DNA from 3 places in the Pseudomonas sp. DW-iso17 genome. Region 3 is predicted to be linked to each of the others. Evidence: riboswitches for the same ligand, from Rfam matches in the RefSeq annotation. Region 3 holds a riboswitch; each other region holds the start of a gene.
The links. A riboswitch is a leader RNA that binds a small molecule or an ion and turns the genes downstream of it on or off. The one in region 3 is predicted to bind cobalamin.

Region 1: linked by a shared signal. The riboswitch ahead of AC4PS6_RS02425 (ABC transporter substrate-binding protein) and the one ahead of AC4PS6_RS18930 (CbtB domain-containing protein) in region 3 are both predicted to bind cobalamin.
Region 2: linked by a shared signal. The riboswitch ahead of cobO (cob(I)yrinic acid a,c-diamide adenosyltransferase) and the one ahead of AC4PS6_RS18930 (CbtB domain-containing protein) in region 3 are both predicted to bind cobalamin.

The regions. Positions count from the first base shown of each region.
Region 1 covers NZ_JBZXEA010000003.1:6,908-10,160, reverse strand. Annotated here, with positions in the region: gene AC4PS6_RS02435 (M4 family metallopeptidase) at 1-43, opposite strand, end outside; gene AC4PS6_RS02430 (DNA/RNA non-specific endonuclease) at 180-1,109, shown strand; cobalamin riboswitch at 1,228-1,420, shown strand; gene AC4PS6_RS02425 (ABC transporter substrate-binding protein) at 1,536-2,546, shown strand; gene AC4PS6_RS02420 (FecCD family ABC transporter permease) at 2,543-3,253, shown strand, end outside.
Region 2 covers NZ_JBZXEA010000041.1:102,679-105,931, forward strand. Annotated here, with positions in the region: gene bluB (5,6-dimethylbenzimidazole synthase) at 1-18, opposite strand, end outside; gene AC4PS6_RS21415 (cobyrinic acid a,c-diamide synthase CobB) at 15-1,406, opposite strand; gene cobO (cob(I)yrinic acid a,c-diamide adenosyltransferase) at 1,403-2,014, opposite strand; cobalamin riboswitch at 2,094-2,340, opposite strand; gene AC4PS6_RS21425 (PQQ-dependent sugar dehydrogenase) at 2,440-3,253, shown strand, end outside.
Region 3 covers NZ_JBZXEA010000032.1:153,183-156,435, forward strand. Annotated here, with positions in the region: gene cobM (precorrin-4 C(11)-methyltransferase) at 1-295, opposite strand, end outside; gene AC4PS6_RS18920 (cobalamin biosynthesis protein) at 366-758, opposite strand; gene AC4PS6_RS18925 (CbtA family protein) at 755-1,459, opposite strand; gene AC4PS6_RS18930 (CbtB domain-containing protein) at 1,471-1,659, opposite strand; cobalamin riboswitch at 1,756-1,967, opposite strand; gene AC4PS6_RS18935 (M10 family metallopeptidase C-terminal domain-containing protein) at 2,159-3,253, shown strand, end outside.

The DNA.
Region 1 (3,253 bases), on a different contig from region 3:
GGATCAGGCAAAAAATCGGGTTGCGCGGTTGGCGAACACACATGAGCTGGCTCCTTTTTGGCGTGTGGTGAACGTCCGGGTAACGGTTTTCAGGATAGCCCTGTGTTCGCCCCCTGGGCCAAATTGTCATGAGTTTGTGTTTCAGTGGTGTTTATCCGAGGCCCATAAGGAACATGCCCATGCCCGCCCGCACAGCCAACATCGACCTTTCCCACCGCCCAAGGCTCGCCGACCTGCGCCCATTGGTCGCGGCCAACCCCACCCTGCTGGAAGCCAAAGCCGCGACGCCGCGCGTCACCGCGGCCAAGGACCTCAAAAACCGCGCTGGCTATGCCGACGACTTCCTCAGCGACTTCGTGATGCCATGGCCCACGGTTGACCAGCCACTGGCGGGCGACGTGCAACCCAAGCGTCTGGACTACACGCATTTCTCCATCACCCTGTCGCGCTCTCGACGACTGGCGCTCTACGTGGGGGTGAATATCGACGGCGCCAAGCATGTAGACATCACCCGCAGCAACGACACCTGGGCCTACGATGGTCGCCTACCCCTGGAGGCGCAGGTAGGTGAAGAGCTCTATGCCGGCAATGGCCTGGACCGCGGACACTTGGTACGGCGCCAGGATCCCAATTGGGGCGACGAGGCGACCACCGCCAACTTCGACACCTTTCACTTCACCAACTGCTCCCCTCAAATGAGCGGCTTCAACCAGAAGACCTGGCTGGAACTGGAAGACTACATCCTCGACAACACCCAGCGCTGGAAAGCCCGGGCCACGGTATTTACCGGACCAGTGTTCGCCGATGACGACCGACTTTACCGTGGCGTGAAAATCCCCAAGGCGTTCTGGAAAGTGGTGGCCTACCTCAGCGACGAGGGCAAGCCGTCCGCCAGCGCCTACATGATCGACCAAAGCCGCGAGCTGGGCCAACTCGACCTGGTATTCGGCCCGCTGCGAACCTACCAGCGCAGTGTGATTGCGATCGAACAATTGACCGGCATCCGCTTCGCCAACCTGGCCGACTACGACGGCTTCAGCAACGAAGAGCGCGCCACAGGCACCCGGATCGAAGCGCTGATCCGCGGCCCCCAGGATATTCGGCTCTGACGCTTCTTTTGTAGCAGCGAGCTTGCTCGCGAAGAACAGGAAAGCGCCGCGGGGCATCAGGTGCCCAGCGTTATCGTTGACGACCTTCGCGAGCAAGCTCGCTCCTACAGGGATGATCGCTTACCATACGGCCGCCGGTTCCCGTATGGGACTAACAGGGAATTCGAAACGCCGCACGCGGCGTGAACCGAAACTGCCCCCGCAACTGTAGATGCCGAGCCTGCCCTTGAATGCCACTGGACCACGTCCGGGAAGGCGGGGCATGGCGACGACGCATCAGTCAGGAGACCTGCCGGCCCAGCTAATTCACTAACCGGCGGGGTGTCCGGGAAGGACATCCTGGCCCTGCGTATCAGCAGCGCCCATGGGCGTATTTCCGAGCCGTACCTCCCCTGCTGCACCTACGGTTCACAAGGAGATCGCCTCATGCTGCCACGCGTTACCGCCCTGATCGCAGGTTTGAGTGTGTGTGCCCTGGCGCAAGCCGCGCCCACTCAGTACCCGCTGACCCTGCAAAACTGCGGCAGCACCCTGACCTTCCAGCACGCCCCCGCCCGCAGCGTCACCATCGGCCAGGCCGCCACCGAGATGCTCTACGCCCTGGGCGTGGGCGACAAGGTGGTCGGCACTTCGCTGTGGTTCAACAACGTGGCGGCGCAGTACAAGGCCCAGGACGATCACATCGAGCGCCTGGCCAACAACGAGCCCAGCTTTGAAGCCGTACTCGCCAAGCGCCCGCAACTGGTGGCCGCCGAGCTGGAATGGGTGGTGGGCCCCCAAGGCGTGGTCGGCACCCGTGAGCAGTTTCATGAACTGAAGATCCCCACCTACCTGTTGCCGTCCGACTGCGAAGGCAAGGACAACCTGGTGGGCGCCGATGGCACGCGATTGGAGCCCTTTCGCATCGAGACGATCTACCAGAGCCTCCAGCAACTGGCGCAGATTTTCGACGTGCAGGATCGCGGCCAACAACTGACCGACGAACTCAAGGCGCGCCTGGCCAAATCCGTCGCCACGGCCCAAGGCAAGGGCTTGCAGCAAGCCAGTGCACTGGTGTGGTTCTCCAGCGCCGAAATGGCCAGCGACCCTTACGTAGCCGGCCACAAAGGCGTGCCGCAATTCATGCTGCAAACCCTTGGCCTGCGTAACGTGGTGCAGTCCGATGAGGAGTGGCCCGCCGTCGGCTGGGAAACCATCGCCAAGGCCAATCCCACCTTCCTGGTGATCGCACGCATGGACCGCCGTCGCTACCCGGCCGACGACCATGAAAAGAAACTCGCCTTCCTGCGCAGCGACCCCGTGACCCGCAACATGGACGCGGTGAAGAACAACCGCATCATCATCCTCGACGCTCTGGCCTTGCAGGCGAGCCTGCGCACCTTCGAGGGCCTTGAACAACTGGCGGCCGCCATTGACGGCTACCACCTGGGCCAATGATGCGCACCCTACTCGCCCTGGCGTTGCTGCTGCTCGCCCTGCTCGCTGGCGTCGCCATCGGTGAAACCGCTATCGAACCGCAGGTGGTGCTGCAGGTGCTCGCCAATAAACTCTGGGGCGCCGGCTACGTACTGGACCCCATCGACGAAGGCGTGGTGTGGAACTACCGCCTCACCCGTGCATTGGTGGCCGCAGCTTGCGGCGCAGGGTTGGCAACGTGCGGGGTGATCCTGCAATCGCTGCTGCGTAACCCGCTGGCCGACCCGTACCTGCTGGGCATCAGCGCCGGCGCGTCAACCGGCGCGGTGCTCGTGGCCTTGATCGGCGTGGGCGGTGGCCTGGTGTCGTTGTCGGCGGGCGCGTTTGTGGGGGCGATGGCGGCCTTTGCGCTGGTGACGCTGCTGGCGCGGGCCAGCGGATCGTCCAGCGGTACCGGGCAGATCATCCTCGCGGGCATCGCCGGTTCACAGTTGTTCAATGCCCTGACCGCCTTCCTGATCACCAAGTCGGCCAGTTCCGAACAAGCCCGCGGCATTATGTTCTGGTTGCTGGGCAACCTCAGCGGCGTACGCTGGCCGTCGGTGTGGTTGGCGGTGCCGGTGGCGGTCGTGGGGCTCGTGGTGTGCCTGTGGCACCGGCGTGCACTGGATGCGTTCACCTTCGGCAGCGACTCGGCGGCCTCCCTCGGCATCCCGGTGCGCCGCGTG
Region 2 (3,253 bases), on a different contig from region 3:
GAATGCGTTGTCAGTCATGGCCTCTTCGCGAGCAAGCCCGCTCCCACATTGGATTGGTTTGCAACTGGGTCAACTGTGGGAGCTGGCTTGCCTGCGATAGCGGTCTCAAGGTCGGGCGCAAACAACGCGGCCACCGCGCCAGGATTCGACGGAAAATAAAAGTGCACATAGGAGGCGGTCAAACGACCCTGTCGGTAAACCGCTTCGGCACCGCGCCCGCCGTTAGGGCTCAGGCCACGGGCAATCGGCGCCCATTCGGTACTGGTCAGGGAATGGTGATAGGTATGCCCACGCAAGGTCCCCTCCGGCAGCTCGACGCTTTGCAGCGCCAGGGCCGCGAGTTTCTTCTGCATCACCGCATCGCCTTGCAACAAGCCAACCAGTTCGGCGCGCTCACCCTCCACATTGGTCAACGAGTCGAGCAGATAGAGCATGCCACCGCATTCGGCGAGCAGCGGTTTGCCAGCGGCGTGATGAGCACGAATGGCGTCCAGCATCGAGGTATTGGCCGACAATGCCTGGTGGTGCAGTTCCGGATACCCGCCGGGCAAATAGAGGCTGTCCGCTTCAGGCAATTGGCGATCATGGATCGGTGAGAAGAACTTCAGCTCCGCGCCCATTGCCCGCAACAGATCCAGGCTGGCGCCGTAAGTAAAAGCAAAGGCTTCGTCACGGGCCACGGCAATCCGCACACCGGCCAGCAAGGGTTCGGTTTCGATCACGTGCGGCGCGGCAAAGGTCACCGGCGGCGGCAGGGCCACTTCGCAACTGCTGCCCAACGCCTGGGCGGCGGCATCCAGGCGTATATCAAGGTCATTCAGTTCGCTGGCTTGCACCAGGCCCAGGTGGCGGCTGGGCAGTTCGATGCCGGTCTCGCGGGACAATGCACCGTACCAACGCAAGCCCTCAGTGAGGCTGCCTTCAAGCAATTGCGCATGGCGCAGGGTGCCGACGCGATTGGCCAGCACGCCGGCGAATGGCAGGTCGGGCTGATAGCGCGCCAGCCCCAGGGCCAGGGCGCCGAACGTCTGGGCCATAGCCGTGCCATCGATCACGCCCAGCACCGGTACACCGAAGTGCCGCGCCAAGTCAGCGCTGGAAGGCGTGCCGTCGAACAGGCCCATCACGCCTTCGATGAGGATCAGGTCGGCCTCCCCCGCGGCCTCCCAGAGCAGGCGGCGGCTTTCCTGCTCGCCCACCATCCACATGTCCAACTGGTACACCGGCGCGCCACTGGCACGCTCGTGGATCATCGGGTCGAGAAAGTCCGGCCCGCATTTGAACACGCGCACCTTGCGCCCCAGGTTGCGGTGCAAACGCGCCAACGCGGCGGTGACCGTGGTTTTGCCCTGGCCGGACGCCGGAGCGGCGATCAGTACGGCCGGGCAATGACGGGGCTGATTCAAAGTTCGACGCCTTTCTGTGCCTTGATACCGGCCTGGAACGCGTGCTTGAGCATGCCCATTTCGGTGACGGTGTCGCCCATTTCGATCAGCTCAGGCTTGGCGCCACGGCCGGTGACCACCACATGCTGCATGGGCGGGCGGGCTTGCAGGTCGCTGAGTACCTGGTCCAGGTCAAGATAACCGTGCTTGAGGGCGATGTTCAGTTCATCCAGCACCACCAAGCCGATGGAAGGGTCATTCAACATGGCCCGGGACACTGCCCAAGCCGCTTCGGCAGCGGCGATATCGCGCTGGCGATCCTGGGTTTCCCAGGTGAAACCTTCGCCCATCACGTGAAAGCGCACCTGCTCGGGGAAGCGGCGAAAAAACAATTCTTCGCCGGTGCTGTTACGCCCCTTGATGAACTGCACCACACCGCACTGCATGCCATGGCCCATGGCCCGGGCCAACATGCCGAACGCCGAACTGCTCTTGCCTTTGCCGTTGCCGGTCAGCACCAGCAGCAGGCCGCACTCGTTGGGGGAATTGGCGATGCGCTCGTCAATCACGGCTTTTTTGCGCAGCATGCGCGCCAGGTGGCGTTCGTCGCGATCGTGGGAATCAGTCATGGCAGCTCTCCGTTGGGGCTGGACAAAAACGGCGGGCAGGAAAAAGAAACAACAGACAGCCAAGCATCGCCCACCGTGATGCTGTTGGATGATTCAGGCCGGTCTCCGGGCTCATGAGTGGCGCTTTTGATAGCAAGCAGCCGAGGGCGCGCCTTCCCATATCGCACGCGACACAGTGGCAAACAGCACCGTCTTGACTCATTTACCGTTGCGGGGGCAGCGCCGGAATCGCGGCAGCACTGTGTACAAGTGCGCTCACTCACCGGCTTCCCTGTTTCACTCTGTCGACGCGCGCGCCACAGAGCACCTGGAACAAGCCGCGAAGGTTAGTGGGTTGGGGGTGGAGCGTCAATTAAAGCTGGCCTTGTACTTGAACCATCCGCCGTTCGTGCTTCTCTACCCCTACAGGTATCAAGGAGAAAACCATGCCTAAAACCCGACTTGCCCTACTGATCATGTTCGCCGGTAGCCTCGCTGCGTGCGGCGAAAGCTCGACCCTGCAGGTCGCCGACGGCACCGGGCCCTCGCCCCGGCTGCCGGAGCCGAACAAGACGTTGATCCCCACCGTCAATATCGCCCCGGCCATCGGCTGGCCCGAAGGCGCCAAGCCAATCGCGGCCGCAGGCACCCAAGTGGCCGCATTCGCCGAAGGCCTGGACCACCCGCGCTGGCTCTACGTGCTGCCCAACGGCGACGTGCTGGTGGCCGAGACCAATGCACCGCCCAAGCCGGACGATGCCAAAGGCGTGCGCGGCTGGGTGATGGAAAAAGTCATGGACCGCGCTGGCGCCGGCGTGCCGAGCCCGAACCGTATTACCTTGCTGCGCGATGCCGACCATGACGGTGTGGCAGAAACTCGCACGGTGTTCCTGGAGAACCTCAATTCGCCGTTTGGCATGACCTTGGTGGGCAACGACCTGTATGTGGCCGATTCGGATAAGTTGCTGCGCTTCCCCTATCAGCCGGGTGAAACCGCAATCACCTCCCCAGGCACCAAGGTGGTGGATTTACCCGGTGGCCCCTTGAACCACCACTGGACCAAAAATGTGGTGGCCAGCCAGGACGGCAGCAAGCTGTACGTGAGCGTCGGCTCCAACAGCAACGTCGGCGAAAACGGCCTGGAAGCCGAACAGGGCCGCGCCGCCATTTGGGAAGTCGACCGCGCCAGCGGCCAACACCGCATTTTTGCCTCCGGCCTGCGCAACCCCAACGGCATGGCCTGGGAACCCCAGAGCGGCA
Region 3 (3,253 bases):
GCTCACGCAAATGGCGTATTTGTTCACCAATCGCCCCATACAGGCTGGGATCACCGGAGTGCACCCGCGCCACGTCCTGGCCTTGGGCATGGGCCGTCTTGATCAGCTCGATGATCTGCTCCAGGTGCAGTTCGGCGCTGTTGACCACCTGGAGCGCCTGATGACCTTCCAGCACGGCGGCGGGCACCAGCGAGCCGGCGTAGATGATCACCGGGCAACTGCGGATCAGCCGCTGGCCCTTGACGGTGATCAATTCCGGGTCACCGGGGCCGGCGCCGATAAAGTAGACGGTCATGGAGAAATCCTGTTGAAAAACGGGCGAGCATGAACACGGCTCATGCTCAAGAGCGGAAATTATCGGGTTTTTAACCCGCGCAGGCTAACGCAAAGGTGGCCTGCGCGCTTTTTTGACGGGTGATCAGCAGGCGGGCAGGGCTGTCGGACAGCTGTTCGGCGAGGGCCAGGGCGGCGCTTTCGGCCACGCCGTAACAGCCGGTGTGGGCAAAAGCCAGCGCTGAGCGATGGCTCAGCCGATGTTCATAGCCCGCCAGGTGCTCGGCGCTGAAGCACTGCAAGGGCAGGTTCGATCGCTGAGCCAGTGCCAGCAGCCCAGGTTCCTCGCGTTTGTGGTCAATGCTTGCCAGCGCGGTCACGCGTGAGCGATCAATGCCGGCCTCGACCAGGGCGCTGTCGAGCAACGCCAGCAGGCTGTGAACCTCACAGCCCCGCTGGCAGCCCAAGCCGACAACCAGGATCATGCCGAGTATTGGTCGTCGCGGTTGCGGCGGAACAACCAGGCGCTGATCAGGCCCAAGGCCAGCCAGAAAGCGACGTTGGTCAATTGCGAGGCGATCTTGAACTGCGCTTCGAGCGCCTCCGGGGCCAGCATCGAATGTACCTCAGGTTGCGGCGCGCCGATGACGTGGGGCACGGCAAGAATCGCCAGCCCAAGGCCTTTCAACAGCCAATTGCGACCGAACACGATCAGCGCCAGGCCGGCGGCGGTGGAGGCTGCGGTGCCGATCCACCAGGTCTGGCGCAGTGTCAGGTCCGCGGCCGCAGTGCCCGGCAGTTCCGGTGGCAGGCCCAGGGTGGGGGCCAGTACAAAGGTCGCGTAGCCGGCCAGGCCCCAGAGCAGGCCTTGGGCGGTGCGGGTCGGCGCACGCAGCGTGTAGAGGCCGGCGAGCATCAGTGCAAAGCCTACGGCCACCACCAGGTTGCCTCCAGTGGTGGACAACACACGCTGCCAGCCATCTTCCGGCTCCCAGGCTTGGGCATCGTGGCTGTGGGCAGCAACGCCAGCGGCGTGCTCGTGCACCACTTCGGCGGCTGGCGAGGCTTTTTCAAAGCTTTCCGCCTGCAGGATCAGCGGTGCCACCCAGAAACTTTGCAGCAGGGTCAGCAGCAAGGCAGCCAAAAGCCCAGTGAACCCTGCGGTTTGCGCAATACGCTTGATCATGTCGGCAGCTCTCAATGGCACGGGAACGCGGCGCTGTGGCGGGTATCGTGGGCGGCGTTGTGCACCGCCTCGATATGCGAGAACCCGGCGAAATACACCAGGCACGCGCCAAGGATCGACGCACCGATGGCGGCGGTCAGGCGTTGGCTGAGGGTGGCGGTGCTAGTGGCGGTGTGCGAAGTGCTGCTGATGATCGACATGGCGCGTCCCTTTCAGGTGTCAGGGTGAAACGAGCGCATGAAAACCCCACGCGCCAGGCACGCAGGGTTCGAACAGCGCCCGCCCACCGCGGGTTTGTTATCTGAAGTTTTCGGGCCGGTCTCCGGGCTTGCGAGGGGCGGCTCTGGAAAGAGTCCTCCTGAAAGCATCGCCTTCCCATGCACAAGCACAGTGGCCATGACGCTTCGCTCGCTTACCGTTGCGGGGGCAGCACCGGACTTGTCATTGGATTTGACGCACCGGTTTCCCGTTTCACCCTGTGAAGGGCACCCGAAACAAGGTGTGTAGGAGAGCATGGTGTGCAGGTCAGCGTCAATTGGATGAGGACACCTACGAAGTACACGGCGATGAAGTATTTGCAGACGCAATAGGCAGACACGCGATGTATGAAGTGTTTGGGAACGCCTGCGCTTTTTTCGATAACTCAGAAGGAAACCCGGTTTATCTCCCCGCGCAACATTGAAATTAACGGTGGGCTTTATGCGACTTTCCAATACGCTGCAAAGTTTTCATGCGCCGCTTGCTGGCGATCAGCAATCAGCGGTGGCCGATGCGACCCTCAGGCCCAACGACCCCTCTGAATCGAACGTTGATAAACCCTCTTTCACGGTTGATCAGGCCGCGCGTCAAATCACTCGAACCGGCCATCGTTGGTTTGACGCCAATCGCGACGGCATCACGCAGATCTCCTATTCATTCAACAAGCACGCAAGAGGGCACACGGCGTTCAATGCGACCCAGAAAGAGCAGGCCCGGCGCTCGATGCAATCGTGGGAGGATGTCGCGAATGTTTCATTCCAGGAAGGCAGTCGTCGCCCCGAGGGGCTTCTAGCGTTCTCCAATAGCACGGACTACGAGGTCGCCTTCGGCCAGTATCCGGGCCAGGAAGGTAAAGTGCTGATCAATCCCCGATTTGGCACCAATACTAATCCAGCCTTGCACAACCATGGGCGAATGACCCTGACCCATGAAATTGGGCACAACCTGGGCCTGTTACACCCAGGCACCTATAATTTTGGTAATCCCAATTACCGCGATCACGCCTTATATGCTCAGGATACGCGGGCTTACAGCGTGATGAGCTACTTCGATGCACCTGAAGCGGGTAAACACTTCAATGGAAAGTTACCGTCGGCGCCGATGATGGATGATATCGCCGCTGCGCAGCGGGTTTATGGTGCCAATAACACGACGCGCAATTCAGATACCACCTATGGCTTCAACTCCAATGCGGGACGAGACTATCTGGAGTTGAACTCGCGTCACGATACGGCCTTGTTTTGTGTATGGGACGGTGGTGGTGTCGATACGTTGGACTTTTCCAAGTATCACCAAAACCAGACTATCAATTTGCGGGCGGAGTCCTTTTCGGATGTTGGCGGCCTGGTGGGGAATGTTTCCATTGCCAAGGGGGTTACGCTGGAGAATGCAATCGGCGGCTCCGGGCATGACTCGATCATTGGTAACCAAGCAAACAACGTGCTTAAAGGTGGGGCGGGTGCGGATCGACTCCGAGGTGCGGGGGGCGCTGACACCTTCGCTTACGACAATGCCAGCGACTCCACGCCGGAATAT